DNA from 4 places in the Paenibacillus sp. GCM10027630 genome. Region 1 is predicted to be linked to each of the others. Evidence: riboswitches for the same ligand, from Rfam matches in the RefSeq annotation. Region 1 holds a riboswitch; each other region holds the start of a gene.
The links. Region 1 has a riboswitch for ZMP and ZTP ahead of ACFQ0C_RS34380 (DJ-1/PfpI family protein). Riboswitches for the same ligand answer to the same signal wherever they lie in the genome.
Positions count from the first base shown of each region.

Region 1 (7,831 bases):
GGTTTTTTTTGTTTCTGGATACCACTTTTGCATTCATTAGGAGGAGTCGACATTGGATAATAAGAAGGAGCATCCTACAGAAAACTTTTTGTTAAAGCTGATTAGTCAAGAACTTGAACAGAGTGCATTTGGCAGGGATATGTGCACACGATTTCCTCCCGAGCCTAACGGTTATCTTCATATCGGAAGCGCCTACGCCATTCACTCGAATTATACAATAGCCCAAAAGTTTTACGGAACGTTTCACTTACGTTTTGACGATACAAACCCTCTTAAAGAGGACATTGAGTATGTGAACGGGATCATTGCGGATATCAAATGGCTTGGCTACGATCCGGGGGAACATATCTACTACGGCTCGGACTACTCAAACGAAATATATAACGCTGCTGTCACCTTGATCAAGCATGGTAAGGCCTATGTGTGTGATTTAACGCCAGAGGAAGTAACGGAGTATCGAGGGACTTTGACGGAACCAGGCAGGAACAGCCCTTATAGGAACCGATCAGTCGAGGAGAATCTGGAGCTTTTTACGAAAATGAAAAATGGGGACTACCCAGCATCCTCCAAGGTTGTTCGCGTCAAAATCGATATGGGATCACCCAATTTAAATCTACGAGATCCTGTTATTTATCGAATTATCCATGCTGAGCATTACAGGACGGGAAATGAATGGTGCATCTATCCGATGTACGATTTTGCTCATCCTATCCAAGATGCGATTGAAGGTATCACGTATTCTTTATGCTCTATTGAGTTTAAAGATCACCGCCCCTTGTACGAATGGGTCTTGAGGGAGCTTGAGATTCCTGAGCCTCCACGGCAAAGGGAGTTCGGTCGGCTGAACTTAACTGGTGTAGTGACAAGTAAACGGTTCTTAAGGCAGCTGATAGAAGGAGGACACGTAGACGGTTGGGATGATCCTAGACTTCCTACCATCCGAGGACTTAGAAGACGAGGCTTCACGGCAGAAAGCATACGCAGCTTTATTGAGGAGATTGGCAGCATCCGAAACCAAAGCACGGTTGACATTTCGCTCTTGGATCATTGTCTCAGGCAAGATCTAAAAGCAAAAGCGATTAGCGTCATGGCTGTTTTGCAGCCTCTAAGGGTCATCATTACTAACTACCCGGAAAATGACACGGAACTGCTAACGATTGAAAATAACAGCGAGAACGAGGCGCTAGGGAGTAGAGAGGTTCCTTTTTCCAAAATCATCTATATTGAGCGCGACGATTTTATGGAGCAGCCGTCCAAGGGCTTTCACCGGCTTAGCCTGAATACCGAGGTAAGGCTGAAGGGGGCGTATTTCATCAGGTGCGAGGAAGTGATTAAGGATCGGGATACCGGTGAAATTACAGAGCTCCACTGTACCTACGATCCACTCACGAAGAGTGGTACCGGGTTTGCCGGGCGTAAGGTAAAGGGGACGATCCATTGGGTCTCAGAGAGCCACGCGATTAAGGCTGATATCCATCTATATGAGAAATTGTTGCTTGACCAGGAGAACCCGAAGGATAACGAAGATTGGACGACCAAGATAAATTCTGACTCAAAGGTTACCCTAAAGGACGTTTTAATGGAACCTTTCGTAGAACATGCCCACCGGGAACCGAATTTTCAATTCTTACGTCATGGCTATTTTTGCCTAGATAAGAAGTATACAAACGGTGAACGCCTTGTATTTAACCGTATCGTGCCGTTAAAAGATACTTGGAGTAAAAGATGAAGCAACTAAAAATCCAGTTTTGAACATTGTTTATTGAAAATATTGGTATTTATGTGTATGATTATTTAAACTCAATACTGTGTGTGACTGGCGTAAACATGGAGAACCATGAGGGAGTACACAGATAAATAGCCGTACGCCTGGGCAAAGTATTTGATCAATGATCAAGTGCTTTTTTTGTTTTCATAATAGAAAGGTCAGGTGTTCCAAATGAAAATGGCTTTTATTCTGTTTGTACAGGAGCATTACTATTAGGGGCAGCTGGTTTTTTATCTGGAAAAAGGGCAACAACAAACCCTCCAGCTTACGATATTCTCGAATCATATTGCGAAGAAGTAGTTAGAGCAAGAATTGTTAGGGACGGAAATGTTATTACGGGTGGTGAAGTTGCTACTTCGATTGACCTGGGATTGTACTTACTTGAATACATTACTGATGCAGAAACGGTACGAAAAATACAAAAATCAATGGACTATCCTTACTATCAGACAGGCAAACTTGAATCTGACTATATTTATTAAAGATACTTAATAGGGGGGCTCAGATGAACATTCGACTTATTACATGTAATGACACAGAGGATGTTATAAACATTATGATGGAACATCGAATACAATTTCCAAAGTTCATAATAGAAAAATATCCGTCCAGATGGAATGAGTTCTTTAAGAGAGAAAATGATAAAATTGGATTTTATGTTGCGTGTGACGATGGGGAGAGCAATGCAGTCCATGGCTATGCAGGATATATATTTAACGATGAGGTAGGCCTTTATGAAATAGTTGGAGTAGCAGTAAAAAAAGATTTACAGCGTCAAGGTATCGGTAAGGAGTTAATCAACACTATTTGCAACAGAGTTAAAAAGATGCAGCAAAGTAAGATTATTCTTTACACATTAGGTCATGAGATGAATGAGACTACATTAACATTTTATCGAAATATAGGCATCGACATGGTATCCCAGGATAAAGACTTTTTTAGAAGTGGTTACAATAGAGTTACGTTTATTAAAGATCTTACCCATTATGCTGATTGAGCAGGTGTATATTACTGTATTGTGAGGATTCGTGATGATAGATTTTCTATGCCATTATTTTGATGAAGCAACAGGACCTTTTCGCAATTTATCCGATCTGGAACCAGCAGAAGCTGAACAAGTCCTTAACGAAATTCGTATTCAGAGGAAGGGATTTGCGAGTAATAGATCAATGGACTATCTGACAATTCGTCGAAGTCTTGAAACGAAAGCAAGAGAATTATTTATTCTTAAAGGTGGAAAGCCTATTCGAAGGTACCCTCATTACATGACTGTTGGTGAATGTCCATGGCTCTTAGAGTGGTTTGAGAAGAGCAAGGAGCTTCGAATACCAGTTTCCTCATTCGATCCTGATTCCATAAGCTTTACGTATGGGGATTTATTTCCAACGATGAGATACGGGGATGGAAAGAAGTATCGAGGGCAGATATATACGTTAAATGAGATCAATCAAGTAATAAATGAATTCGGAATTCCGCAAGAATGGAATCCTCAGGGCAATTATGGACCAGAAAGGTACATAGAAGTACAAGTTTGGGATGATGAACCATTAACCGCCTGGCTATTGAAATAATGGAGACTATAGCTTAATTATTTGACTATTTCCTTTCCTAAGAATGTAGTAAGTATGATAATCCCTTTGTATCACATGTCTTGTTTGTTTAACGTATGATTATTTATATATTTGTCCTCCTGCATAAAGGAATTTTATGGTACTTGTAGAATGTTAACGTCTATGGAAACTGCGGCTAAGGTTTGATGATACCTAATGATCAGACTTCGATCCGTTAACATTCCAGATGGTAATAACTATAATATTTAGGAGGGTATCCAAATGAAGTTGAGTGTTACCGTTTTACTAGTCTTACTCCTGTCTTTTACAGGTGCCGGGACGCTATTCGCAGCAGATCAAAAGATGGCGAATGACCAGGTGTCTGTCCAGGTGGACGGTCGCAATATTGTGTTTCCGGATGCTAAGCCATATTCGGTATCGGCAAGCGTTTACCTCCCCGTCCGGATCGTTGCAGAAAATATGGGGATTCCTGTTATTTGGGATTTGAATACTAAATCGGTACGTATCGGTGAGGGAGATACAGTTGTAACGTTTAAACCGGAAGCTGCTATGAGCGGGAATAAGCCCTTTCTGAAGGATAATCGGGTCTATGTCGATCTTGCGTTCATTCAAGACAAGCTGGGTGCTGGAGTTGTCTGGACTAAAGAGACAATGGCGGTTTCTATCAAGACTAAATCGAATGTGTTAAAGGGAGTTCAGTTGTACAAGCAGTCAATGGTGAAGCTTACCGGCGAAAAGGTGATATACGTCGATCCTTATAAGGTGGATGGAGAGCCTATGGATGGAGACATTATTTTTATTACACATACGCATGGTGATCATTTCAACATCAATGAAATCCAAAAGGTAGCTAAAAAAGATGCTACAATTGTATTTCCAACTAAAGAGCAGGATAAATTGACAGCAGCCGGATTCGAAAAAGTGATCGGTGCAGTTCCTAATGAAGAAGGGACTGTGGATGGTATTTCCTATAAGGCTGTACCTGCGTATAATACTCAATCCAGTAATCACCCGAAAGATAAGGAATGGGTAGGGTATATTATTAAGGTGAACGGAGCGTCTTACTACATGGCTGGAGATACGGATTTGATTCCGGAGATGAAGGACATCGATGCAGACGTTGCCTTCCTTCCAATGGGTGGCACGTATACGATGGCTTACGAGGAAGCAGCTAAAGCAGCAAATATTATTCATCCGCGAATTGTTATCCCGTATCATTATGCCGATGTAGTCGGCACCCGTGACGACGCGGTAAAATTTATTGATTTGATTGAACCTGGAATAACAGCTATATTGATGAAAGAGTAGTAGGAGTTCAATAGCAACTAGGATGGGGCTGCCGGTAATTTCGGCAGCCTCATTGTGCTATATGGCAGGATGCAGAATTATTGAAGCAAACAAAGGTTGCAAAATTTTTTGAGGAGGATATGAATATGAAAGTATGCCTAGTTGTTAGAGTAATTGACGAAAATGAGTATATGCTTGCTGGTTATACTAGAAGCATAGAGTTACCTTTTGTTCCAACCTTAGGTCTGAAGTTTAAACAAGGAAGTGGTACCACTATGTGGGATACTGAACTTGGAGAGCTGAGTCCTGTTATAAAAGAAGTTGTTTATAATCTTGATGAAGAGACTGTTTATTGTTTGTTTGAGATAAATGAATCGCTGCAATCGAGTTTTTGGACTGAAATTCCAACAGATGTTCTTGAAGACAGCTTTGAGCTAAACCAATTTGGTACTATTCCCAATTAAAGACAATAAAAAATAATTTAAGGGAGTGGTACGAATGGAAGAGAAGTTTACATTTTTTTGGAGGACGCAATCGCCTTTTTAAAGATCCAAGACAACAGAAAGCATTAGGTAGAGCTGTTAAAAATTTTGATAGAGTAGTCTGGGAAAGTAAATGCAGAGAGTATGTTTACTTGGCAAATAAGGCCAAATTTTTGCAGAATGACGATATTCTAAGAGAGCTGCTTAAAACTGTTGGTACAACGATTGTTGAGGCAAGTCCCGATGATAACATTTGGGGAATAGGGTTATCAGCTGAGGATCCAATGGCTCAAAACAGATCTATTTGGAAGGGAACAAACTGGCTTGGTGAAGTTCTAACTAGTTTACGTGATGAGATAGCAGTTGGACAAAACAACAATCTGGGATGATCCATCCCTCCGAAACCAAAGAGCAGTTTGCCGCGGCAGCTGCTCCTTGGTTTACTAAACCACTAAAATAGAAAGTTAGGTCATTGATATTCAAGCATCCAGCAAGAAGTCCATTGAGGAGACAGCTCATGGGCTTTTTTATTATCACTTTGTATGGATTAATGAGAAATATTTTATACTTGGAAATGCAATGTGGGCAGTCCGTCACTACGAAAGGACAGTATAACATAATGGATAAAAGAGGTTAAATTGGATTTATAGAGAAATAACATATGTAGTTTAATTGCTATATACGGAGGGGAAAACAAGCATGAATTTAAAGGTGGAGACATTCGACTTACAAATGGCAGACATCTCTGCTTCTAAGCTACAGGATGTCAGAGCTGAGGAGCTTGATATCAATAATGTCAGCTTAGCAAAGACAAAAATTAATAACACGAACATGAGCAAAATGAATTTGAATGATGTAAACATGGGTGGAATGAAGATTTCAAATGCTAATTTATCAGATGTAGAAATCAAGCATGCTAATTTTAGCCACGCTGTTCTTGATCATATCCATTTATTTGGAACAGAATTTCACAATGTGGTCCTTCCTAAGGAAGAAGACGGAAACTTTAATCCCGAAGGACAATATAAACCAATAAGTTTTCATAACTGTAATCTGTCAAACGGGCAGCTAAGAAGCTGTGATTTATCAAATGTTGAGATCGTAGATTGTGATATTTCAGGATTAAAAATAAACGGTATCCTAATTTCAGATTTAATCAAAAACAGAGCTTGATAATAAAATACTCTTGATTTACCCCCACTATCCCTAAGTAAGCAGTTCCCATAAATTTGAAGCCTAATATCATCAACTGCTTACTCCCCTTTTAAGCCCCCTAGAAGGACTTGGACATACATCCCATATTGCATTAATAAAAGTTTTGACAATGAAAGGAAGATTATATATAATTCAATTGAATTCTTGAATATAGGTGGCGATGAGATGGATGTACCCAACGGAAGACCTTTCAAAGATGCTATTTATAAACAATTTGCTCGGATCGGAAAATGTTTATCTAGCGAAAGGCGGCTTGAGCTTCTCGACCTGCTGTCTCAAGGCGAGAAGTCCGTCGAAAAGCTTGCTCAACAGACGAATATGACCATAGCCAACGTGTCTCAACATCTTCAAGTCCTCTCTGAAGCTTGTTTGGTGACATCCAGGAAGAAGGGAACATTTGTGTATTATGAGTTGGCGAACACGGCGGTCAACGAATTATTGCTGTCTTTATGGCAAGCAGGAGAGCACCAGCTTTCAGACATACAGAGGATAAAAGAACAATTTTTGAATCCTAGTGACAGCTTACATAAAATTACTTTAGATGAAGTATTGTCTAGACAAAAGCTGGGAGAAATCATTCTAATTGATGTACGACCTATCGAAGAGTACGAATATGACCATGTTCCTGGAGCGATTTCCATTCCGATGAATGAATTAGTAGAGCAAATGAATAAGCAGCCTAGTAATCTTGATATTGTAGTTTACTGCCGCGGCCCTTACTGCGCATACGCGGCACAAGCAGTAGAGGTGTTACGTAATAAAGGGTTTCAAGCATACAGGTTGGAAGAGGGGATAAATGAGTGGAAACAACACATGAAGTCCTTACCGTTTTCGGATGAAAGAAAAATGAGGTGACATTATATCATGGAGCTCAAACAGACCGCGGTCAAAAGAAGAGAAATGCTGCTTATTACTGCTGTAGCTCTCGGCACCTTGCTAAACCCGCTCAATACCACGATGATTTCGGTTGCTTTGGCCCGATTGCAAGAGGATTTCCAGCTTTCATTTGCCGACGTATCATGGCTTATCTCCACTTATTATTTGGCCAGCGCGATTGGACAGCCGCTCATGGGCAAGTGGAGCGATTTGTTCGGCCGCAAAAAGGTGTTTATGCTCGGGCTGCTGCTCGTCACCTTGTCGTCGAGCCTCGCTCCGCTGTCTCCTAGCTTCGGTTGGCTAATCGGGTTTCGGATCATCCAGGCTATGGGCAGTTCGGCTTTGTTTCCGTCCGGCATGGGAATGATTCGTAGTCAAATTACTTCCAATCAAGCGAAGGCGCTTGGCATCATATCGATATTTTCCAGCACATCGGCTGCATTCGGTCCCTCACTTGGCGGATTGTTACTGCACTACGGAGATTGGCCTCTGATTTTCCTTTGCAACTTTCCGTTTATTATCGGTTCCTTTTTGCTTGCATGGAAGGTATTTCCAAAAGATCCGAAAGCGGCCGGGCGCGCAGCCGATATGGATTGGCCGGGCGTCGCGTTATTTTCTGCTACCATTTTCAT
Region 1 is NZ_JBHTGY010000092.1:21,813-29,643, forward strand. Features, by position in the region: gene ACFQ0C_RS34375 (glutamine--tRNA ligase/YqeY domain fusion protein) at 53-1,729, shown strand; ZMP/ZTP riboswitch at 1,803-1,882, shown strand; gene ACFQ0C_RS34380 (DJ-1/PfpI family protein) at 1,918-2,250, shown strand; gene ACFQ0C_RS34385 (GNAT family N-acetyltransferase) at 2,274-2,765, shown strand; gene ACFQ0C_RS34390 (hypothetical protein) at 2,800-3,339, shown strand; gene ACFQ0C_RS34395 (stalk domain-containing protein) at 3,601-4,647, shown strand; gene ACFQ0C_RS34400 (hypothetical protein) at 4,728-5,090, shown strand; gene ACFQ0C_RS34405 (riboflavin biosynthesis intermediates N-glycosidase) at 5,096-5,497, shown strand; gene ACFQ0C_RS34410 (pentapeptide repeat-containing protein) at 5,808-6,281, shown strand; gene ACFQ0C_RS34415 (metalloregulator ArsR/SmtB family transcription factor) at 6,489-7,178, shown strand; gene ACFQ0C_RS34420 (MFS transporter) at 7,188-7,831, shown strand, end outside.

Region 2 (7,831 bases), on a different contig from region 1:
GCCAGAGCGGACCGGGCTGCCTGCCGCGTCAAGCAGCCGCATTCCGAGCGCTTGCAGCATGCCAGCGCCGCCATCGTTGGTGGCGCTGCCGCCCAGCGCCAATATGAATTCGCGGCAGCCGGCGTCCAGCGCCTGCTTGATCAACTCGCCCGTGCCGTAGGTGGTCGCGATGAGCGGGTTGCGCTGCTCGGGGGTGATGAGATAGAGGCCGGATGCACTGGCCATCTCTATTACCGCCACGCGCTGCTCCTGCCCTATCAGGCCGTAGGCTGCTTCAACGGGCAAACCGATCGGGCCGGTTACGACGGCCTCTACTTTCCTGCCGCCTGCGGCATGGATGAGGCTGTCCATCGTGCCCTCTCCGCCATCGGCAACTGGCACTTTCACGGTATCTGCCTGCGGGAGATACCGCTTAATGCCCTGCTCAATAGCCGCTGCGGCATCGGCTGCACTAATGCTGCCTTTAAAAGAATCGGGAGCGATAATAATTTTCAATCGGAACGCCGCCTTCCTCTATTTTTTATCAGCAGCCCAGCTGAAATTCGCTGTAACTGCGCTTTCCATATACCGCTATTATATAGGAGGACAAATCAGAATGAATTGGTTATAATAAACAAAAATAAAGTGATGCCGATACATATTTTTATATTTAATAAACAATGAAAGATAGAGGTGATAAGAACGCTTACCAAAGATATAGCCGAGAGCATTGTGCGGGAGACGATGCATCGTTTGCACCGCAATATCAATATGATGGACATCGAGGGGAAAATAATTGCTTCCGGTGACAGCAAGCGACTGGGGGAGCGGCACGAAGGCGCGCTGGAAGCGATTCGTACGGGCAAACCTCTTGTTATTGATGAAGCGAACCGGGGACATTGGAAAGGAAGTCTGTGCGGGATTAATGTCCCCATCGTGTTTCGGGAGCAGATTGTTGGAGCTATCGGCATTACAGGACAGCCTGAGGAAGTTTCCGAATTCGGTGAAATCGTTAAGATGACAACGGAGCTGATGCTCAATCAGAGAATTTTGACGTCCCAGCAAGAATGGCGGAACCGCGCAAAAGAGGCCATATTGCAAGAGCTGGTTAAGATGGATTCGGATTTTGATAGAGTCGATGGTCATTTGCAGATGTTGGACCTTCGATTAAAGCCTTCTTATTATGCCTGTATTCTGGAAACGTATCAGGACATGGCTTATAACGAACAGCTTGTTAGAAAAATAGAGGAAATTGCCGGCGAGGGGCAGGCTTTGGCAAGCGTAGGCGGCGTTCACCAAATCATCCTTCTCCTGTACGGGATTACCGAGAAGAAAGCGGCGGATAAAAGGGAGCGGCTGAAGGAGATGCTGAATTCTTCGGGAATCTCATTTCGCATAGGGTATTCTCTGCCGACGAGGGATCGCACTGAAATTCCTGCTGCTTTTCGGGAAGCTGAATTTGCGTTGCAATTTGGGGAGGGCAAGAACGAGATGATGTCTTACGCTGGTTTCGAGCCTCGCGCAATTGTTATGCAGTCGGATGCGGGCAGTAAACACAGATTTGTGGAAAGGCTACTTGGAGAGCTGCCGGAGCCTCTCATTGAGACACTTGATGTATTTTTTAATTGCAGCATGAGCATCCAGGAAGCCGCGCAGTCACTTTATGTACACAGGAATACGATGATCTACCGGCTTAAGCGGATTAAGGAGCTTACGGGCTGTGACCCGCAAGTGTTCAAGGATGCAGCGGCGCTGCAGATGGCTATATGGATTGACTGGGAACGTAAGCATAAACAGAAGCAAAAAACGAATCGAGCTGAATGAATTTACAGATGCAGTGGGGCTCTGATTTGTTATTAATAATGTTTTTAATAAGGCAGCATAAAATAATATTGAAAAAACTGGGAAATTCATATAAAATCTTTCTAACAACTAAACGGTGGGTTACTGGCGTAAACGTGGATAACCACGAGGGAGCACACCGATAATCGGCCGTACGCCTGGGCAAAGTATTTGATCAATGATCAAGTGCTTTTTTTTGTTCTAGAGGTAGTTCAAATTTTTGAGCGCGCACTTTTATAAAAAACGAGAGGTCAGGTGTTCGTAATGAAAATGGCGTTTGTACTATTTGATCGGATGACAACATTGGATTTTAGTGGTTTTTTCGAAGCAATTACGTGGTTGAAGATGCTGAATGCAATGGATGATGTGTCGTGGCATCTCTGTTCTACAACCGAAGAAGTTAAGGACGATCGTGGCATGACAATAAAAATAAATCATGTGCAACCCGATCTATCTGCTTATGACTTGTTGTTTATCCCGGGAGGAATGGCCACGAGACAATTACAATTTGATAAGGATTTCGTAGCTTGGCTGCAAACAGCTCAGAATGTAAAATATAAAATTTCCGTTTGTACGGGAGCGCTGCTTTTGGGTGCGGCTGGGTTTCTAAAAGGAAAAAGAGCTACAACGAATCCATCAGCCTATGAGCTATTAGTACCGTATTGTTCTGAGGTGGTAAAGCAAAGAGTGGTGAGGGATGGAAATATTTTTACCGGTGGGGGAGTATCGGCGTCAATTGACTTAGGGCTGTATGTAATTGAATCTTTAACGAATACTGAAATAGCTAAGAAGGTACAGCAAAATATGGATTACCCTTATTATGAGACAGGCAGGTTGAATAACCTTGATAATCAGAAGGCTAACTAGTACTAGTATCGCAAGCGAAGACGGCCCCGTTAAGAGCACAAAAGACTACCGCCTTCATGGCGGTAGTCTAAGACATCAGAATTTCAATATCATATTGCTGAGCGATCTGTATTGGTAGCTTTGATGTATCAACTCAGGCTTCCGGTGTTTGTCTCCGGCACCCATGGCCAGGAATAGAGGCAGGAAATGCTCTTGATCCGGGGTAGCATCTTGGGCATGGGGAGCAAGTCGTTCATAGTCGAAGAGCGAGGCTGTATCCCAGCTTTGTATGTGCTGAATCATCCAATCATCGAATTCTTTGGCCCAGTCGTCAACGCGGTCCGGCTCGCGCAAATCCAGTTTACGGAAGTTGTGAACCGTGGCTCCACTTCCAATAATGACGATATTACGCTGTTCAGCGAGCACTGCTAATGCTTGGCCGATGCCGTACTGTTGAGCGGGCGGCAAATATGGATTCACTGATAATGTGATTACCGGAATGTCTGCTTCAGGGAACAAATGCTTCAGTATAACCCAAGCCCCATGATCCAAGCCTCGTGTAGTATCGTACTGTGAAGCAATTCCAGCGGATTCAAGCAGTGCGTGAACTTCCTCAGCAATTGCCTTCGAGCCGGCAGCCGGGTATTTCACTCGGAATAAGGCATCCGGGAAACCGCCGAAATCGTAGATCGTTTCATACGTTGAATCCGTATAGGTTAGCGATTGCTCTCTTTTCTCCCAGTGGGCACTGAACAAAATAACGGCCTCAGGCTTGCCGAGCTGTTCTCCCAACCGACGAATGTCTTGGGTGTAAGGGATGTCTTGAAGAGCGAGCATAGGTGATCCGTGGCCGATAAAATAAGATGCTCCCATTATTGTTGCCTCCTCACATGATATCGATTAAATCGATTCATACTAATCAATTCCAGTCAACTTCAATAGTACAAGTGGCCGTAGCTGTCTTACGCCTTCCGTGTAGACAAAATACGGTCGATCCCCCAACCCTTCGCAGGGTCAACGGTAAGGCTAAGCGCTGCCAGCATGTAGGCAAGCTCCAATTCAAAGCCAGCAGCCTGGCCGTTGCCCAAAAGTCCCATTGGAAGCTTCACGATGATGATAGCGCCCAGCATTAGTAGAACATACGCGATCGATATATAGCGAGTAGCGAAGCCTACGAGTAACGCGGCACCGCCAATTAACTCTAAATAAGCGACAATATAAGCAAAAAATCCCGGCAAGCCGATGCTGCTGAACCATTCTGCTGTATTGCCTAATCCCATTTGGAATTTAGCAATCCCATGACCAATAAACATAACACCTAATAGGATACGTACAATTGTATAAATAATACTGCTTCCTGAGCTCATTATTTTCTCCTCCATATAACTTTAAAATAGTAAGTTGATTACTTTAAATAAAATTTATCACAATGTTAGTATCGGTGTCAACATAAATATATGTAAAATATAATTAATATTTGTATTACTAATATTAATGGTGGTGGGGCAACTGGGCTGCAGCTGGGCTGCAGCTGCGATGAGCCCTGAAGAAATTTTGTGCGGAAGGTGCGGAACTACGAGTTCCGTTATTCCATGAACTGCCTCTAATCTAAGGTGATAGCGGAATTCGGAATTCCGTTATACTGGACGAATAGGAGCGCTATAAACAAAAACAGAGTGATAACGGAATTAATTCTTCCGTTATCACTCTGTTTTTTGGGCTTTCCTGGTATTAGAGGAAGAATTACTTCCTCTAGCTTTTCCAACAAGCGCGGACCCCAAAGCACGCGCCATGGCGTTGCATGGTGTCGGTAGAACCCTGCGGCTTCACTTACATGAAAGCTGTACTGGCGGGTGTGTAGAAGCATTTGCTGGTGATCTCCACTCAATTCTCGACTCGATGCCACAAGGTGCTTTTTTATAATACCAGACTTTATAAGTTTTCAGCGGAGCTGAACAAGTCTGATATTGCAAGAAAAGCTACAACTTAGACACGAATGTATCTTCCTCGAAAGGGCTTCGATCAGAAGCTTTTCTTATAGTTCAGCCTTTTCGGCTCTCATTATAGCTGGCGATCAATATTACGGCCGTTTCCTTACCTATATTGGTTACTTGGTGGGGAACGAAGGATTGCCAGGAGAAGGTATCGCCCTCTTCAAGGATATATTCATCCTCCCCTTGCTTTGCGAGAAGCTTTCCTTTTAGAACCAGATGGCATTCAACTCCCTCATGGACGCTTAATTCCAAGCTAGGAGGAAGACCCGGGGGCACCTCGATCAGCAGCATTCGAAGTCCGCCTTCTTCGCTGAGATGCTCTACTTTTAATTGGTCCTTGTACATGCTAAAGGTTCTTTCTTCCTTGCGTGTTACCTTCATTCGCTCCTCTTGCTTTAACAGGAGGAAGGCAAGAGGAACCTGCAATACTCCGGCAATTGAATCCAGGGTGGCTAAGGAAGGCGAGGTTTTATTATTTTCGACCAGACTCATAAACCCTTGTGACAGGCCGGTAGCTTCGCATAATTGCCCAATGGTAATGCCCTTCTTCTTACGGATCGTTCTTATTGTTGCACCGATTTCCATTATTCCAGCTCCATTTGTTTGAAAAATGTATCGTAGTTGCTTCCATCTTAGCGAAACCGCGGCAGGAAATCCAGAGCATGCTTTTTTTACACGCCAGAATTTATATGTTTCGGGGCTGCCCGCAAAGTATCTGAATCAACCTCGAAGCAAGACCCCACTTTGTGGGGATATTTTGTATCCACCCGTCACCTAAATGTGCTTTAATAATTATAATATACAAATGGAAACGTCAGAGATACTGGTACAGGGTAGCCAATCAAGGTTTTGTCGGAGGGACGGCTTATGATTATGATTGCAGTTTTGGCAGGTTCAGGTGTACTGCTGCTGCTTGCTCTGATCCACTTCTACTGGGCGGCAGGAGGCAAGTGGGGAGCGAAGGGAGTGCTACCGGTCAGGGAAGGGGAAACCGAGCCGTTGTTCCAGCCGCGGCCAGCAGGAACGACTGCCGTCGCCGTCATTCTCTTTGCGATCTCAATCATGCTTCTGGCTCAAGGCGGTTTGATGCCGGGCTTTGGTCCCAATGTAGTCACAAGCTGGAGCTGCACGATTTGCGCGGCGGCATTTCTGCTGAGGGCTATCGGTGACTTCCGTTACCTAGGTTTTTTTAAACGTGTAAAAAGCACGCGGTTCTCCGCTATGGATACAAAGCTCTACAGCCCGCTTTGCTTGCTGCTGGCGGTGCTGCTGTACTTGGCGTCCCTGTAGGGGCGCTCATGATTAAGAAGGCCGCTCCAAATAGAGGGCCTTCTTTTTTACGCTCTAAGCTGCAAAAAGGGCATACGAGTTATTGCCGGGTCAATCGGTAATAGCAATGCCAGCCATGCCGTTATGTAGCCAGAACTATATCCGAATGCCGCATTCCTTAACCAAAGTTGGCCAATGCAGGACGAACTTATCTTTCCACTTGTCTTCCGGCAGTTCATTAATCCAATTCGAGATCTGATCGAGCCCCATGTCCTGCAGTTTATGCATGACCAGCTCTTTTTCACAAAGTTCCTCTGTAGCTAGCACGAACAATCCCTCCAATATGAAAATATTCTCAACAAAACATTATATGCAGATTCAGAGGGAAATGTGCCATCCTGCGTAATAATTTTATCCTGATCGATGTATCAGCTCTAATTCATAGTCATATCGAAAAAAGACAGCAGCTCCCAAAGAAGGGAAACGGCTGTCTTTTCTCTTTGCTGAATAAAGCTGTTGCAGTGTAGATATTAGATTTCGAACGAGCTTTTCAAAGATACAACACGATTGTAAACGTGTTTATTAGCAGATGTGTATTTTGGATCGACATTAAAATAGCCATGGCGGAAAAATTGCAGCTTATCATGAGGCTTAGCATCCTTCATATTAGGCTCCACATAGCCGCTGATAACTTCCAGGGAGTTAGGGTTAATCCGGTCGAGGAACGAATCTCCTTCTTCCTTAGCGTCATCCATAATGAGCGGTTCATATAGACGGAATTCAGCAGGGATTGCCTGCGTAGCTTCCACCCAATGGATCGTTCCTTTGACCTTGCGTCCGGTAAAGCCGCTGCCGCTCTTTGTTTCCGGATCATAGGTACAATGAAGCTCTATTACATTGCCTTCCGCATCCTTGATGAAGTCATTGCACTTGATGAAATAAGCATTCTTCAAGCGGACTTCGTTGCCGGGGAACAACCTAAAGTATTTGTTCGGCGGGTTCTCCATAAAGTCATCCTGCTCAATATAAATTTCACGTGAGAACGAAATTTGGCGGTTGCCCATTTCCGGATTCTCTGGATTAATCTCGGCATCCAATTGCTCGACCTGACCTTCCGGATAATTCGTAATGACAACCTTCAGTGGGCGCAGCACAGCCATAGTCCGCGGCGCTTTCAGCTTCAAGTCCTCGCGGATAAAATGCTCCAGCATTCTCTCATCAACAATGCTGTTGCTGCGAGTAACTCCAGCCTCGCGAACGAAAGTACGGATCGATTCAGGAGTGAAGCCTTTGCGGCGCAAGCCGGAGATGGTCGGCATCCGAGGATCATCCCAGCCGTCTACGATATTCTCATCCACGAGCTGCTTCAGAAATCGTTTGCTCATGACCGTATTGGTAATGTTAAGCCGTGCAAACTCGTATTGCTTCGGCTGGTTAGACATTTCGCATTCTTCGATGACCCAATCGTAAAAAGGACGTTGGTCCTCAAACTCCAACGAACAGAGGGAGTGGGTAACTCCTTCGATCGCGTCCTCAAGTGGGTGGGCAAATGTGTACATCGGGTAAATACACCATTTATCACCGGTATTATGATGGTGGGTATGGGAAATACGGTAAAGCGCAGGATCACGTAAATTGATGTTCGGAGACGCCATATCGATTTTTGCGCGCAGTATCCGTTCGCCGTCTTTAAACTCACCGTTACGCATCCGCTTGAACAGATCCAAATTTTCTTCAACGCTGCGGTTTCTATGAGGACTGTCCTGACCTGGCTGCGTTAAGGTTCCGCGGGTAATGCGGATTTCTTCAGCAGATTGATCGTCGATGTAGGCTTTGCCTTTCTTGATCAGCAGCACAGCACGATCGTACATCTCTTCGAAATAATCCGAAGCATAGAACAG
Region 2 is NZ_JBHTGY010000094.1:2,359-10,189, forward strand. Features, by position in the region: gene ACFQ0C_RS34880 (glycerate kinase family protein) at 1-495, opposite strand, end outside; gene ACFQ0C_RS34885 (CdaR family transcriptional regulator) at 673-1,803, shown strand; ZMP/ZTP riboswitch at 1,913-1,992, shown strand; gene ACFQ0C_RS34890 (DJ-1/PfpI family protein) at 2,086-2,688, shown strand; gene ACFQ0C_RS34895 (DODA-type extradiol aromatic ring-opening family dioxygenase) at 2,764-3,540, opposite strand; gene ACFQ0C_RS34900 (DoxX family protein) at 3,630-4,034, opposite strand; gene ACFQ0C_RS34905 (helix-turn-helix domain-containing protein) at 4,710-5,246, opposite strand; gene ACFQ0C_RS34910 (DUF3995 domain-containing protein) at 5,529-5,951, shown strand; gene ACFQ0C_RS34915 (hypothetical protein) at 6,087-6,257, opposite strand; gene ACFQ0C_RS34920 (glutamine--tRNA ligase/YqeY domain fusion protein) at 6,461-7,831, opposite strand, start outside.
Region 2: linked by a shared signal. The riboswitch ahead of ACFQ0C_RS34890 (DJ-1/PfpI family protein) and the one ahead of ACFQ0C_RS34380 (DJ-1/PfpI family protein) in region 1 are both predicted to bind ZMP and ZTP.

Region 3 (7,831 bases), on a different contig from region 1:
AACTCATCGGCCAACCGCTTGACTGCACGGAAAACCTGACGGTGCGGTTCGCCCTGAGATTCCCGGCGATGCGCCGTCATCAGAATCAGGCGTTTGCCTTTTGCCCATTCGAGCACAGGATGCGAGTAGTTCTCTCGAACTGTATAAGACAGCAGATCGACAGCCGTATTCCCTGTAATGAAGATGCCCTCTTCAGGCTTATTCTCCCTGCGGAGGTTGTCCGCCGATAAAGCTGTCGGCGAGAAGTGAAGATCGCTCATAACACCTGTCAATTGACGGTTCATTTCTTCGGGATATGGAGACATCTTGTTCCAGGTACGAAGCCCCGCTTCCACATGTCCGATTTTTATTTGCAAAATAAATGCGGCATAGCTGGCGAGAAATGTCGTCGAGGTATCGCCGTGAACCAGAATCAAATCCGGCTTCGCTTCTTTCAATACCGGATTAAGTCCCTGCAGAACGCGAACCGAAACCTCACTTAATGTTTGCCCGTCCTTCATAACATCCAGATCATATTGCGGTTTAATTTCGAAAAATTCGAGCACCGTGTCGAGCAGCTGCCTGTGCTGTGCCGTTACGCAAACGATCGATTCGATCTGATCCGAGTGCTTTTCCAACTCTTTAACAAGCGGAGCCATCTTCGTTGCTTCTGGCCGTGTGCCGAAGATCGTTAAGACTTTAATCTTGTTTGTATTCAAAGTCCCTCTTCCCCCCTACTTCATAATCATTTGAACAGTAAGTTATACGGCACTTTCACTACTTGGTTCCGAACAAGCGGTCTCCCGCGTCACCCAAACCAGGTATGATGTAACCGTGGTCATCCAAATAGTCGTCTATAGCTGCCACATATATATCCACGTCCGGGTGCTCTTTTTGTACCGCTTGAATGCCTTCGGGAGCTGCAATCAAACACATCAGCTTCAGCTGTGTGCAGTTCCTCGCCTTTAACGCAGCAATTGCCGCATTGGCCGAACCGCCAGTGGCGAGCATCGGATCAATAACAATTAATTCCCGCTCCTGTACATCGGTAGGCAGCTTGGCATAATATTCAATAGGCTGCAAGGTTTCCGGATCGCGATACAATCCGATATGCCCTACTTTAGCTGCCGGCACGAGGTTCAATATCCCGTCAACCATGCCAAGACCCGCGCGCAGAATAGGAATTAGTCCGAGCATTCGCCCCGAAATCACCTTGCACTCAGCTGTAGCGACAGGGGTTTTAACCTGCACCTTTTGCAAAGGAATATCTCTTGTAATCTCATATGCCATCAGTGTTGCCACTTCATCAACAAGCTCGCGAAAATCTTTGGTTGTTGTGGCTTCATCCCGTATGTAAGTCAGCTTATGCTGAATAAGCGGGTGGTCACACACATATACTTTTCCCATTATTCATTCCCCTTTACGCCAAATCTTATGTATTATACCACAATTGTCCTTTGTTATCCTAGCAAGTTTCAAAACCGAATTATTCGAATAGTTCCAGCTGGCGCGGGGCAAGCCCTTCGGGATTCATCCCTAGAAGCTTCATGAGCTCCTTGGCATTCTCAGCAGCATCGCCACCCGAGTTATTGTTAAAAATAACGTAGAGCTCTTCGGTCTGCTCACTAAGACGCAGCAGGTTATCTCTCCACTCTGTAAGCTCCTGCTCGTTATATCGATACAAGTACCGTGTTGCTCTCCAATTGGGATTGCCATTCTGATTCCATCCGGCAGCATTCCTGCCATGCATACGAACGATAGTCTGCCTCGGGCTTGTTGGAACAAGCACAGTAGGCACTGATCCAATACCAGCTTGAGGTTCGTCACAAATACTGTGAACCCATTGCTCTCGGTGCATGAAGGCAAGCGTCTTCTCTCTTGTTTCTTCGGTAAACCAGCTTTGATTCCGAAATTCGAGGGCAACCGGATAGTTTTTCATGCGCTCCCTTACACCTCGAAGTATATCCACATTGCTTCGTGAGCAGTCAAACCAGGGTGGATATTGAAACAGCACAGCTTTTAACTTCCCGCTCTCCTTAACTGGACGAATCGACTCACAAAAAGCCTTGTACATCGAATCATCATCAGTGAACGGGTTTTTCCCTCTCAGATGTCCTGTCATACCTTGATAAGCTTTGACAACAAAGGAAAAATCCTGCGCTGTTTCATTCACCCAACGGCTGAATGTCTTCTCCTGCAGCACTGCATAAAAAGAACTATCCACTTCAACTACGGAAAAATGCCTGCTATATACCTTCAATTTATCCTCTGGCTTGACGGCACCCTTCTCATAAAGCCCATCATGATCTCCCCATCCTGCTAAACCGATACATATCATAGTCACACCCTCCTTAGCCGTGTATCCTTCTCTCTCCTGTTCTCTGTAGAAAAAAGCCGACGCATTTGCGCCGGCCCTATTTATTACAACGTCAATTAATAACTCAAACCAGGATACAGCGGGAATTGAGCTGTCAAATCCTTAACCATGCCGCGTACTTTTTCATGTACAGCTTCATCGGATGGATTCTTTAATGTCAACGCGATGATTTTGGCAATGACTTTCATCGCTTCTTGATCCATGCCACGGGAAGTTGCAGCAGGCGTACCAATACGAATGCCGCTTGTAATCATTGGCTTAGCTGGATCAAAAGGAATAGCGTTTTTGTTCACAGTAACGCCTACTTCATCCAACAAATGCTCAGCGTCTTTTCCACTGATGTTCAAGTTGCGAAGGTCAATCAGCATTAAATGGTTGTCAGTACCGCCGGATACCAGATTAATGCCTTCTGCTGTCAATGCCTCGGACAAAGTTTTAGCGTTATTCACAACATTTTGTGCATACGTTTTGAATTCCGGCTGCAAAGCTTCACCGAAGGAAACCGCTTTGGCTGCAATAACATGCATCAAAGGACCGCCTTGAGTACCCGGGAACACAGCTTTATCAATAGCAGCTGCCCACGGCTTGCGGCACAGAATCATACCGCCGCGAGGACCGCGAAGCGTTTTGTGTGTAGTTGTTGTTACAAAATGTGCGTATGGAACCGGGTTCGGGTGCAAGCCTGCTGCAACAAGACCGGCAATATGGGCCATATCAACAAACAACAAGGCGCCTACATCATTAGCGATGGAAGCCAAAGCTTCAAAATCGATAGTACGAGGGTATGCGCTCGCGCCTGCCACGATCATACGAGGCTTATGCTTGAATGCCAATTTGCGAACTTCATTATAATCGATATGAGCATCGCTTTCTCTAACGCCATATGCAACAAAGTTATACAAGATACCGGATGCATTCACTGGGCTTCCGTGGGTTAAGTGACCGCCATGCGCAAGGTTCATACCTAGAACCGTATCGCCAGGCTGCAAAGCTGCCAGATATACCGCCATGTTCGCTTGCGCGCCTGAATGGGGCTGTACGTTCGCGTGCTCAGCACCGAACAATTCTTTGGCACGGTCACGAGCAATATCTTCAACGATATCAACATGCTCACAACCGCCATAGTAACGCTTGCCTGGGTAGCCTTCGGCATATTTATTAGTTAACACCGTACCCATTGCTTGTAACACAGCTTCACTCACGAAGTTTTCGGAAGCGATTAATTCAATTTTGTCCCGTTGACGACCAATCTCCAAATTCATAGCCTCAACGATTTTAGGATCTTGCTTACGTAATTGTTCCACAATAAATTCCTCCTTAGGATGTAAACTTGATTATATTTGAATTGTATAAGTACGTTACTCGGATCCAGATACTCAACTGTAAGAGTCAACTGCAAGTATCGATATTCGTAGCACTACCCGAATGGGCCTTCGAATCTTCAGCAACCGCTGTGTAGACAGCTCGAGCCCCACCGATTAGTTTCGGTCTTGTATAAGCCATCTGTACAGCAGCATGGCCAATCATACGGATGGAAGGACGTACCGGAACGGCTACAGGCTTCAGATGCATACCTATCAGAGTCCCACCGATATCCACTCCTGCATGCGCCTGTATCGATTCCACCACGCAAGCCTGTTGAAGGTTTTTATAGGCATAGGATGCCATTGATCCCCCTGCCCGTGGTACCGGAACAACAGATACCTGCTCCAAGCGGTACTCTCGCATTGCTTCCCGCTCCACAACCAATGCCCGATTCAGATGCTCACAGCATTGAAAAGCGGGGTAAAACCCAAACTCGGCTCGCACGGCCTCGACAGCGGCGAACAGGTGCGAAGCCACCTCTTCCGTGCCGGAGGTGCCAATATGCTGACCCAACACCTCACTTGTGCTTGTCCCAATAACAACAAGCTGCCCCGCTTCAAGCTTTCCGACGTGAGCTAGCTCACGCAGTACTTGCTCGGCCAAAGGTCGGATTTGGCTCAAATCCAATCCAATTGCCTGATCCATAGTGCTGGCTGATTGATCTGTCTGGCTCATTGACTCCACCTCTTTCATCGGGCTGCCCGATTACGGATGAATCGCGTATTTATCTTCCAACGCTTTTACCTTGCCAATGCGGTTACGGTGACGCTCTCCATTAGAGAACTCCGTTTCCAGCCATATTTTCACGATTTCCTGTGCAACGCCGGGTCCAACCACACGTTCCCCCATGGCCAACACATTCGTATCGTTATGCTCTCTGGTCGCTTTTGCGGAGAATAAATCATGTACCAACGCACAGCGGATACCCGGAACTTTATTGGCAGCAATCGTCATCCCGATGCCGGTTCCGCAAATAAGAAATCCTTTGTCTGCTGCACCGGATACAACCTGATCGCATACAGCGATCGCATAGTCCGGATAATCAACGGAATCTGTACAATTACAGCCAAGATCCGACACTTGATGACCCAATGACTCAATAAATCCAATCAACTCATCTTTTAAACGAACTCCTGCGTGATCTGCTCCAATTGCAATTTTCAAAGCGATTCGCCTCCTGATTGTTGTTGATTTCATTATAACCGAAATCTGTCGGAAAAACGAAAAAAGAGCATACTGCGTGCTATGTACAGCACAACAATGCTCTTTGCCCAGGCGACCGGCCGTATGTCCCGATGCTCCACTGTGGTTAATCCCACTCGTCGCCAGTTACATCGGGTCCCTCTATATAAGCTATATCATAGCGGAAATAACTTTCTCTGTAAAGCCCAAAAATATTCGTGAAACGACCGGTAAATACGCCGAAACTCATCCCGTCACGTTGTTACATACTAACCCCCACGGAGCCTGCAACTAACCTTTCGCAGCCCGGAAAGATCGATGAAATCATGAAATAATGCACATCGCCGTTCACCTTAAACAAGAAGTTAGCTTAACTTACGAATCAGCTTGACCAAACAGCCCTCTATCTCTTCGGCACACTGCCGATACAGCATCACCGAGCCGCCAAAAGGGTCCGCAATATCATAATCGGGAAGCCCACGCTCCAACAGCTGTAACCTTGCACGCTCTTCCTCAGTCACTGGCTGAGACAATGCCCGCTTCACTTCAAGCTCTGCAACCAGACTCTCCAGCTCGACCAGCCGGTCTGCCGCTTCCGAGTCATCTACGAATTCTTTTAACGTGTAAATTTTATCGACGAACTGAGGAAACCGCTGAATAGCATGCTGCTTATGACCGGATGTCATTGTAAGCACCACATCGGCCCAATCGAGCAGCGCTCCCTTTAAGGAGGAAGAGGTCAACGATTCGTTAAAGCCTTTTTCCTTCAAAATGGCTGCCGCATTCCCGGATACGGGTGACCCATCATAGGCCGCCACTCCCGCCGAACGGACCTCTATATGCTGCAAACCGTGTTCTTCCAACATTCGGCGCAGTATTCCTTCCGCCATCGGACTACGGCAGGTGTTGCCGGTACAAACGAACAAAATTCGATTCATCGGAAATCCCTGCCTTCTTCATCAAGATGGGCTGCAATGAGCCTCACCCTTATTGTACCTCAAATGAATTGTTTTATGGAATCCTCAGCAATTTTTATGTGAGATCTTCTTAGACTGCTTGTTCAAGAGTGATGCAGATTGAGGCGGCAGTTCGTAGTCAAAATGCAATTTTGAACGGCCCCTATAGCAGAAAGTTGATTCCAAATGCCAGCAGGATCACACCACCCAGAGCCTCGCCATATTCACCTACCCAATGTCCTACCTTGCGGCCCAACATCAATCCGAATATCGACATTAACCCGCCAACCGCACCAAACAATATTACGGTCAAAATCATATCCCCTGCAAACATGCCGAGAGATACTCCTACGGAAAACGAGTCAACGCTAACGCTGAGAGCAAATAAAACCATTCCCCATGTCGTCTTGTGATCTATGGAGATTGCATGTTCACCTTTTAAAGAGCTGTACACCATATGTACACCAAGAAGCACAAGAAGAATACCGCCGGCCTTCGTAGCTACTCCTCCCAGAAGCAAACCTACATAGCCCCCAGTAAGCATACCCGCCAAAGGCATGACCATATGAAACAACGCAATCAGGAGGCTAAGCTTTATGATATGCAGCTTGCGTATTCCCCTCATCCCGATCCCAATTCCGAGTGATAGCGCGTCCAGCCCCAAGGCGACAGCCATTATCAACAGAGTAATCAGTTGGCCTATTATCAACGGCGATGCCCACTCCATCTTCCCCTCTACCCCCTGTCCCATTCCTAATCAACATATGCGGACAAGGAGGTAAACATACCTGAGATGGCGTTCGGAAAATGAGTGCATGCAGAACACAAGCCAATTATAACGGCTTTTCTTTGGCAAAAGTCAGCTTATACATGAATGACACGATCACCGGCTGCTTTGCGAAGCCGGTTCATAATAGCGGCCCCGAGCCCTGTTTCGGGGCATGCTTCGGCAACGATGAAGCCAACGCCAGCTTCATCGAAACCACGCAGCGCGGCGTACAACTCGTGCGCCACGCTTTCCAGGTCGCCAAGGCTGCCGCAGGCGACGACATGGTCCGCGCGCAGCGCATCAGCGTGCTCGCGATACGTGAGCACGCCTGTGCGTTCGCCGCGCGCGCGGGCTTCATCGAGCTCGCGCTGCAAGCGAGCGAGCACCCGTTCAGGGGCATCGCCCTGAACGAGGGTCATTACGCCGCGCGGCGCGTAATGCGTGTACTTCATGCCCGGCGCACGCGGCGCCTTGGCGGGTTCATGGTGCGCGGAGGCCTCGCGCACCTCTGCTTCAGGCAGCACCCGGCGCAGCTGGGCTGCCGTGACGCCCCCGGGCCGCAGGACGTGGAGTACGCCTCCGCCTCCGCTGCCAGCGGCTGCAGGGATGTACTCCACGACCGTCGACTCGAGCCCGACGCCTGTCGGCCCTCCATCGACGATGCCGTCGATACGGCCGCCCAGATCCTCCAACACATGCGCAGCAAGTGTTGGGCTCGGTCTACCCGAGCGATTGGCGCTCGGGGCGGCTACGGGACAGCCCGCAGCGGCAATGAGCTGCAGCGCCACGGGATGGTCGGGCATGCGCAGCCCGACTGTGCTGAGCCCCGCGGTCACCACCTCGGAAAGCGCGCCGGGCAAGACTGGCAGCACTACAGTCAAGGGCCCGGGCCAGAAGGCGTCCAACAAACGCGAAACGGCCTCATCGGGAGGAGCGGCCAGCTCTTCGATTTGAGACCGATTGGCTATATGTACAATTAACGGATTATCCGATGGTCTTCCTTTAGCTGAAAAAATCTTCATTACCGCGTCAGTTTGTCGTGCATCCGCACCCAGTCCATAGACGGTTTCAGTAGGGAAAGCAACAACACCGCCTTCGCGAAGCACCCTTGCTGCCTCTGCTAATTCCGCTGGCTGCGGCGAAACTGCCGAAACCTTCCAATTCACTGTCATCTTCAAAGCCCCATCCTTGTCATGAAATAGA
Region 3 is NZ_JBHTGY010000057.1:83,018-90,848, reverse strand. Features, by position in the region: gene wecB (non-hydrolyzing UDP-N-acetylglucosamine 2-epimerase) at 1-698, opposite strand, end outside; gene upp (uracil phosphoribosyltransferase) at 757-1,386, opposite strand; gene ACFQ0C_RS28175 (DUF72 domain-containing protein) at 1,466-2,317, opposite strand; gene glyA (serine hydroxymethyltransferase) at 2,413-3,660, opposite strand; gene ACFQ0C_RS28165 (TIGR01440 family protein) at 3,746-4,396, opposite strand; gene rpiB (ribose 5-phosphate isomerase B) at 4,427-4,885, opposite strand; ZMP/ZTP riboswitch at 4,984-5,064, opposite strand; gene ACFQ0C_RS28155 (low molecular weight protein arginine phosphatase) at 5,269-5,841, opposite strand; gene ACFQ0C_RS28150 (manganese efflux pump MntP) at 6,023-6,586, opposite strand; gene ACFQ0C_RS28145 (L-threonylcarbamoyladenylate synthase) at 6,724-7,800, opposite strand.
Region 3: linked by a shared signal. The riboswitch ahead of rpiB (ribose 5-phosphate isomerase B) and the one ahead of ACFQ0C_RS34380 (DJ-1/PfpI family protein) in region 1 are both predicted to bind ZMP and ZTP.

Region 4 (7,831 bases), on a different contig from region 1:
AGTCCCCAATATTCACGCAACTTATTTATTTGCTCCTGCGGCAACGAAGCATGCTCTCCACCAATATATGCTTCAATCGGATCAATCGGGGAAAACTTCATTAAGATAAAGCAAATAACCGTAACAGCAAAAAAAAGCAGGAGTAAGCGAACTATCTTTTTTAACAAAAATGTGATGATATGTAACACCTTGGTGTGTTGGTTAAGTCTTTCATTTCTAAGCACTATTGACATATTACTTTTTCACCCAGTCCTTGATGTTATCCACCGTTATCCAATAGGCGCCACGATGCGGAGCAGGCCTGAAATCACCGATTTCTACACCGTTTTTGATATAAAAGGTATGATGAAACGCGACCATAGGAATGAACGGGCTATCCCCCAATGAATTTACACCATATTTACCATCCCATTGCGCTTTTTTCCATAATTCCATAGCTTCCTTCTGGTTGGTTGTTTGAATTGCTTTTCTCAAATATTCATCGACCTGTTCATTTTTGTAGCTTGGTGAATTTGTTGTGCCCTTTGTAATTCGATCTGAACTGAAATTGGTATAGATTTCAAACGGGCTGTCCGCTCCTTTGCCGAAGAGATAAGCTTCCTTGTAGAGTAGCTTTTGATTGCTGATTTCATCCCAAACTTTGGCTTCCAGATTTATTTTAATGCCGATTTTCTTGGCGCTTTCCTGTGCTCCCAAAACAACCGCCTGCCTCTCGACTTCACCCGGAGTATACAGCAGAGTAAACTCCGCCTTCTTACCGTTTTTCTCGACAATACCGTCCTGATCTGTATCGGCCCATCCGCCCTCCTTAAGAATTTTCTTGGCCGCATCTACATCGGCATTCTTGAGATTATTCGCCTCATTGTCCCATGGCATCCCCGGATTATGGGAATAAACGGGGCGTGCTCCACCATTTAATGCAATTGCCGCAATACCCGCCCGATCCATTCCATAGGATATCGCTCTTCTAATCGCTGGATCGGAGGTCACATCATTGCCAAGCGGTATTCCATCCATCACATAGGCACCTCTTTTTACAGTAGGCATGCTAATTGATACAATATCCATCGTTTCGATACTTCGTTGACTATACCCAGGGATGGGTTTGCCGATATAATCCATACTTACACGTGCCAGGTCAATTTCCCCTCTTTTGGCTCCCGCAAAGCTCGCATCCATATCCAAATACAAAAATGTCACCTTTTTAATATTCGGCTTTTTTCCGTAGTAAGATGGATTGGCTTCGATAATCAGCTTTTGCCCTTTTTGCCATTCAACAAACTTATAGGGCCCAGAGCCTATTGGATGCTGTCCATAATTGTCGTTATAGGCGTGTTTAGGAATTATTGCAATTCGCGTTAATGTGTACTCGAAGGTAGAATCCGGATTCTTTAATTGGAAGGATACCGTATAGTCGTCTTCCGCTATTACCTTCTCTATGTTGGAGAGATCTATGTATGAGGTGGTTTCTCTGACCTTTTCAAACGTAAATACCACATCGCCTGCCGTAAACTTCTTACCATCGGAATATAGGACATCCTGCCGTAGATTGAGCGTTAGTTTCTTTCCGTCAGCACTTATAGTCCTTTTAGTAGCCAAGTCGTTGACAATGTTCATATCTTTATCAAACATAACCAACTTGCTTTGAAACAAGGCCTCACCCATTCCCGGCCAGTCGAAAGCAGGATCAAAGCCTTTAGCCGGCTCCCCTTTGATTGACACCACGATCTCGTCGGAAAAACCAGCCTTTGTTGCCTCCTCCCTTATTGGGGCTGTTACATTTGTGCAGCCAGCGGAAAGAACCGCAAGCGCCAGAACTGCTGTTAAACCTAATTTTCTTTTCATCTGTTTCCTCCTGTAATGAAATAGTACCGTTGCAGCGACTAGGCTGCCAACCATGTAGTCCATGATTCGGATACATGTAAACGTTAAAGGTCCTGTTTAAATAGTAATTATTACTATTTAATTTGTCAACAATTACTTTTTAATTCACCAGGGAGATTTATTATTATTCATTAAATCCGCGGTTTTTAAATAATATTAGAAACAAAGATATTGGAGTTAAACCAATAAAAATTAAGGTGTCTTTCCCTTTGTAAATAGGGGAAAAGACACCTTTTTAAAACACAGTTACATAAAAGGGGAGCTGAAAATGAGATATGAGCTGATTCATTTATTGTCTCATCTGGAAGACGAACAAATCATGGCGTCCATTATCCAAAGCTTAAATACCGAAGACTTCGAAACATTCGTTTGCTACCTTGATTATACGAAGCCTGATGTACGGGAGCGTTGGTTGGAGTTGTGTAACAAAATTCTTCGCTTGGAGTAAGTCACGACCTCGACTTCTCATACGAAATATTTAGCAATGAGTAAAGCGATGATCCTTAATCCATTCAGAGGCAATCAAATATACATGGTCTTTCATAAATGGACTAAACGTTGGGTCATTCATTATCTCAAGCTGCTTCGGAATCGTATGTACCAGCATAACAGCATTGGTTTCAAATCCATCCGGTAACTCCCTAAGAATACGAACCTTTGATATATATATATTTTTCACAAATACAAGACGGGTCTTTTCATAAATTAAATATTGGCCAATTCTTTCAATCGAATCGAGTTCTCCTCCAGTCTCTTCATACATCTCCCTGATAACAGTTTGTATAATAGACTCGCCTTCTTCCCTATTCCCTCCAGGTAATTCCCAACCGCGAGAATGATGTCGAACAAGTACCAATTTACCTCGGTAGAAGGCGAATATCAGCACACAATTAGCTTCTTCAACTAGAGGTTCCTTTGATAGGATTATATTTTGATCGGGCAACGCACCTGGAAACTCATAATTCATTATTACCACCAACTTGTTTTTTGTTGTTTATATGTTCTTTCCCATTCTGCTCCTTACGATAAGTCAACACTCTGGATTTCGTTCTCATCTCATCATATTCACCCTCTGCGGTTGAGTCCCAAATAACCCCTCCACCTACACCATAGACCGCCAGCTGCGTATGCGTATCCACAAGAACTGTGCGAATTGCTACGTTAAACGTGATGCCTTCACCTGGTACCGCAAGCCCAATAGCACCGCAATAGATGTGTCGTGGCTCCTTTTCCAAGGATGAGATGATTTTCATAGTAGATATTTTGGGAGCCCCGGTTATAGATCCGCAAGGGAACATAGCCTGAAATACATCGAATAAGCTGCTCCCAGCTTTTGTATTCGCTTCTACGGTTGAGGTCATTTGGAACAGGGTAGGATATTCCTCGATTTCAAACAGCTTCGGAACCTTTATAGTGCCTGTCTTAGCAATTCGGCCTAAATCATTTCGAAGTAGATCTACGATCATCACATTCTCTGTCCGGTTCTTCTCGGATTCGAACAAAGCCTTTCTGCTCTCCGATTTGGGAATAGTGCCTTTCATAGGCTTTGTACGAATGACATCCCTATCCCAATGAAAGAAAAGCTCGGGTGAAACAGACAGGATCCGATAACGCCCTACATTTAAATACGCGGAATAATTAGTTTGCTGGACATCTCGCAAATCTTCGTAATAGGCAAAATCATCTCCAGTAAGTTTAGCATGCAGTCGCGTCGAATAGTTGACTTGATATGTCTCTCCTCGAGCAATCGCCTCATGAATCGTTTCAATGTTGTTTTCATATTCCACACGACTAGTGCTTTCACACCAATCTGATACGAAATACAACCCCTTCTCATTTATATCTTCTTCTATTGGTTTTTCGTAGACACCGAACCACACTAAAGGAAATTCTGCAGCAGGCTCACAAATGCTGAGATTTCTCTCGAAAGCGGGCGCGCATTCATAAGAAACATAACCAGCCACATAGAACTGCCCATCGATAGCTTCCTGTACCTTCTCGAATATCCCCTTAACGTTTTCCAATTTGTGAGTTTGCCAAACCTGCAGAGGTTTCTCAAATTTCAATCTCTTCTGATTAAAATCAATGATAATGTTGGATTCGTGTTTCACATGCTACACTCCGCTCTTATTCAATTGGTCTTACAAACCTTTATAGGAGTCTGTTTTGTATAAACTCCAAGGTTAATACCAAAGGGTACGATTTCCTCAATCCAGTTCACAGCTGAAGAAAAATCTTTGAAATAGTCCATGTATACATCCCTCCCAGAATTAAAAAAAAGCATTTGATCCACAGATCAAATACTTTGCCCAGGCGTACGGCCATATATTATGTGCTCCCTCGTGGTTCACCACGTTTACGCCAGTTACACATATTAAATTTATCCGAATCGGATATTTTATTTAAAGGTCTCGCTTTGCTTCCAGAAAAAAGTATTGGCAGATTTAGTAGCTTAAGCCCGGATAAAGCGGAAATTGTGCTGTTAAATCTTTTACCATGCTTCTTACTTTTTCATGTACTGCTTCGTCTGATGGATTTTTTAATGTCAAAGCAACGATTTTCGCAATGCTTCTCATAGCTTCCTGATCCATTCCACGGGCAGTAGCAGCCGCTGTACCAATTCGAACTCCACTTGTAATCATCGGTTTAGCAGGGTCAAAAGGAATTGCATTTTTGTTCACCGTTACCCCTACTTCATCCAACAAGTGTTCAGCATCTTTACCACTGATCTGGAGGCTGCGAAGGTCAATCAGCATCAGATGGTTATCTGTGCCTCCTGATACAAGATCGACGCCTTCAGCCAGCAGTGCTTCAGACAAGACTTTTGCATTATTAACAACGTTTTGAGCATATGTTTTAAAGGACGGTTGAAGCGCCTCGCCGAAAGCAACAGCTTTAGCAGCAATGATATGCATTAAAGGCCCGCCTTGAGTACCAGGAAATACTGCTTTATCTATCGCAGCTGCCCATGGCTTACGGCAAAGGATCATACCGCCGCGAGGACCGCGAAGCGTTTTATGAGTAGTTGTTGTTACAAAATGCGCATGTGGCACTGGATTCGGGTGCAAGCCTGCTGCAACAAGCCCAGCGATATGAGCCATGTCTACAAAGAATAACGCGCCTACATCATTGGCGATAGCAGCCAACGCTTCAAAATCGATGATGCGCGGATATGCACTGGCACCAGCCACGATCATACGAGGCTTATGCTTGAATGCCAGTTTGCGAACCTCGTTATAATCAATATGCGAATCGCTTTCTCTTACGCCATAAGGAACAAAGTTGTACAAAATTCCAGAAGAATTAACAGGGCTGCCATGAGTCAAGTGACCGCCATGCGCCAGGTTCATGCCTAGAACCGTATCACCAGCCTGCAGCGCTGCAAGATATACTGCCATGTTGGCTTGTGCGCCTGAATGGGGCTGTACGTTAGCATGCTCAGCACCAAATAATTCTTTTGCACGGTCACGCGCGATGTCCTCTACGATATCTACGTATTCGCAACCACCATAGTAACGTTTACTTGGGTAGCCTTCTGCATATTTATTGGTTAGAACCGTTCCCATCGCTTGCAGCACAGCTTCGCTAACGAAGTTCTCAGAAGCGATCAATTCGATTTTGTCGCGTTGACGGCCAATCTCCAGATTCATAGCCTCAACAATTTTGGGATCTTGTTTTCGTAATTGCTCCACAATAACGTTCTCCTTAGAATAGGTTGGTTAGTTTTGGGTCTATATTAAAGCAGCATGCTTCGAACGAGCAATTTTTGTCGCTTCCACCATATTGCGTAAAGAAGCAGCAGTCTCTTCGAGTCCGCGTGTTTTTAGCCCGCAATCCGGATTAATCCAGAATAGCTTGGGATCCAACACACGCAAGGCGCGTTCAATCATGCTCGTCATCTCCTCCACACTCGGAACGCGTGGACTGTGTATATCGTATACGCCTAAGCCGATGCCCAGCTTGTAGGTATTCAACTCGAAGCTATGAATCAATTCACCATGGCTACGGGATGTTTCAATAGAAATGACATCGGCATCCATCGCTTCGATCGAATCAATCATGTCATGAAATTCGCAATAGCACATATGCGTATGAATTTGTGTTGTTTCCTGTACGGTACAGGTGGCGATGCGGAAAGCCTTGACCGCCCATGCCAGATAACCGGCTTGCTCCTCTTCCTTAAGCGGCAGTCCTTCGCGAACTGCAGGCTCATCCACCTGAATCATACCAATGCCTGCCGACTCAAGTGCCTCCACTTCTTGTCTAAGCGCATAGGCCAATTGGTAAGCGATTTGTTCACGAGGGATGTCATCGCGGACAAACGACCAGTTCATAATGGTAATCGGTCCAGTCAGCATGCCTTTAACAGGACGATTGGTGCGAGACTGGGCATACTTGGTTTCTTCGACAGTCATTTCCCCTGTAAAAGCTACATCCCCGAATATAACCGGAGGCTTCACACAACGGGAACCGTACGATTGCACCCATCCGTTTTGTGTGAATGCAAAACCTGCGAGCTTTTCGCCGAAAAACTCGACCATATCGGTTCGCTCAAATTCCCCATGAACGAGAACGTCTAATCCGATTTCCTCCTGGAGCTTGATCCAGATATCGATTTGCTCCCGGATGAACGCAGCATACTGCTCATTGTTCCACTCGCCCTTGCGCCACAATTGACGCGCCTTACGAACTTCCGCAGATTGCGGGAAGCTGCCAATGGTCGTTGTAGGAAAAAGCGGCAATTCCCATTTGGATTGTTGAGCAGCATAACGCTCGGCAAAGGGACGGGAACGTTCCGGCTGCTGATTACTAAGTGAAGCGACAGCTTGCTGGATACTGCTGCGATTGCGCTCTTCCGACTGCTGAAGTGCCTGCAAGTCACGATCACATTTTTCCAGCTCTTCTATGATCCCCTCACTGCCTGATGCTATTGCTTTCGTAATAAGCACAAGCTCATCAAGCTTTTCATCCGCATAGGCAAGCGCATTTTTTAGTTCAGCTGTGAGCTTAGTCTCCCGTTCTGTAGTTACCGGAACATGAAGCAAGCTGCATGATGATTGAACAATTAGATTTTTGGCCGTCACTAGTTCAGTGAGTTCTTCAAGCAGTCCGAGTTTCTCCTGAAGGGACGCCTTCCAGATACCGCGACCATCGATCACTCCGGCACCTAAAACCTTGTCCGCAGGAAATCCGAGTTCTTTAATCAACTGTAAATTACCTGAGAGGCCATGAACGAAATCCAGTCCGATTCCTTTGACTGGTAGTGAAACCACGTCAGAATAGTGCTCTAAGGATTCAAAATAGGTTTGCAGCATAATGTTCAGTGTTGGCACTGATGCCGCAAATGTTGTATAAATGGTTTTTAATCTCTCAATGTCAGCATCGCTTAGCTTCGTTACGAGAATTGGCTCATCTATTTGTACCCATTGAACCCCTTCCTCTGCAAGCTCTTGAAGGATCTGTACATAAAGTGGGAGCAGTCGACTCAACCAAGCATCTGTCTCTGATGCACTGTATCCTTTGGATAATTTTAGAAAGGTCAAAGGTCCGACGATAACCGGCTTTCCTTCGATCCCGAGCTTTTCTTTAGCTTCCCGATATGCTGTAAGAGGCTTGTTCTCGGTAATGGACGGTGTTACGAGGGCTAGTTCAGGCACGATATAGTGATAATTGGTGTTAAACCACTTGGTCATTTCGCTTGCGGCAGCATCCTTCGTTCCCCGGGCGACACCGTAATAGACAGATAAGGGCACGACGCCTCCCTCAAAAGCAAAACGTTCTGGTATTATACCGAACATCGCAGCTGTATCAAGAATATGATCATAATAACTGAAATCATTGACTGGTATAAGATCGATGCCCTTCTCTTGCTGCTTGCGCAAATGATTAAGACGGATCTCCTGGAGCTGAAGCTGAAACTCCGATTCTCCAAGCTTGCCTGACCAGT
Region 4 is NZ_JBHTGY010000040.1:32,206-40,036, forward strand. Features, by position in the region: gene ACFQ0C_RS21610 (ABC transporter permease) at 1-233, opposite strand, end outside; gene ACFQ0C_RS21615 (ABC transporter substrate-binding protein) at 235-1,845, opposite strand; gene ACFQ0C_RS21620 (hypothetical protein) at 2,153-2,332, shown strand; gene ACFQ0C_RS21625 (NUDIX domain-containing protein) at 2,363-2,851, opposite strand; gene pabB (aminodeoxychorismate synthase component I) at 2,841-3,995, opposite strand; ZMP/ZTP riboswitch at 4,185-4,263, opposite strand; gene glyA (serine hydroxymethyltransferase) at 4,329-5,576, opposite strand; gene metE (5-methyltetrahydropteroyltriglutamate--homocysteine S-methyltransferase) at 5,616-7,831, opposite strand, start outside.
Region 4: linked by a shared signal. The riboswitch ahead of pabB (aminodeoxychorismate synthase component I) and the one ahead of ACFQ0C_RS34380 (DJ-1/PfpI family protein) in region 1 are both predicted to bind ZMP and ZTP.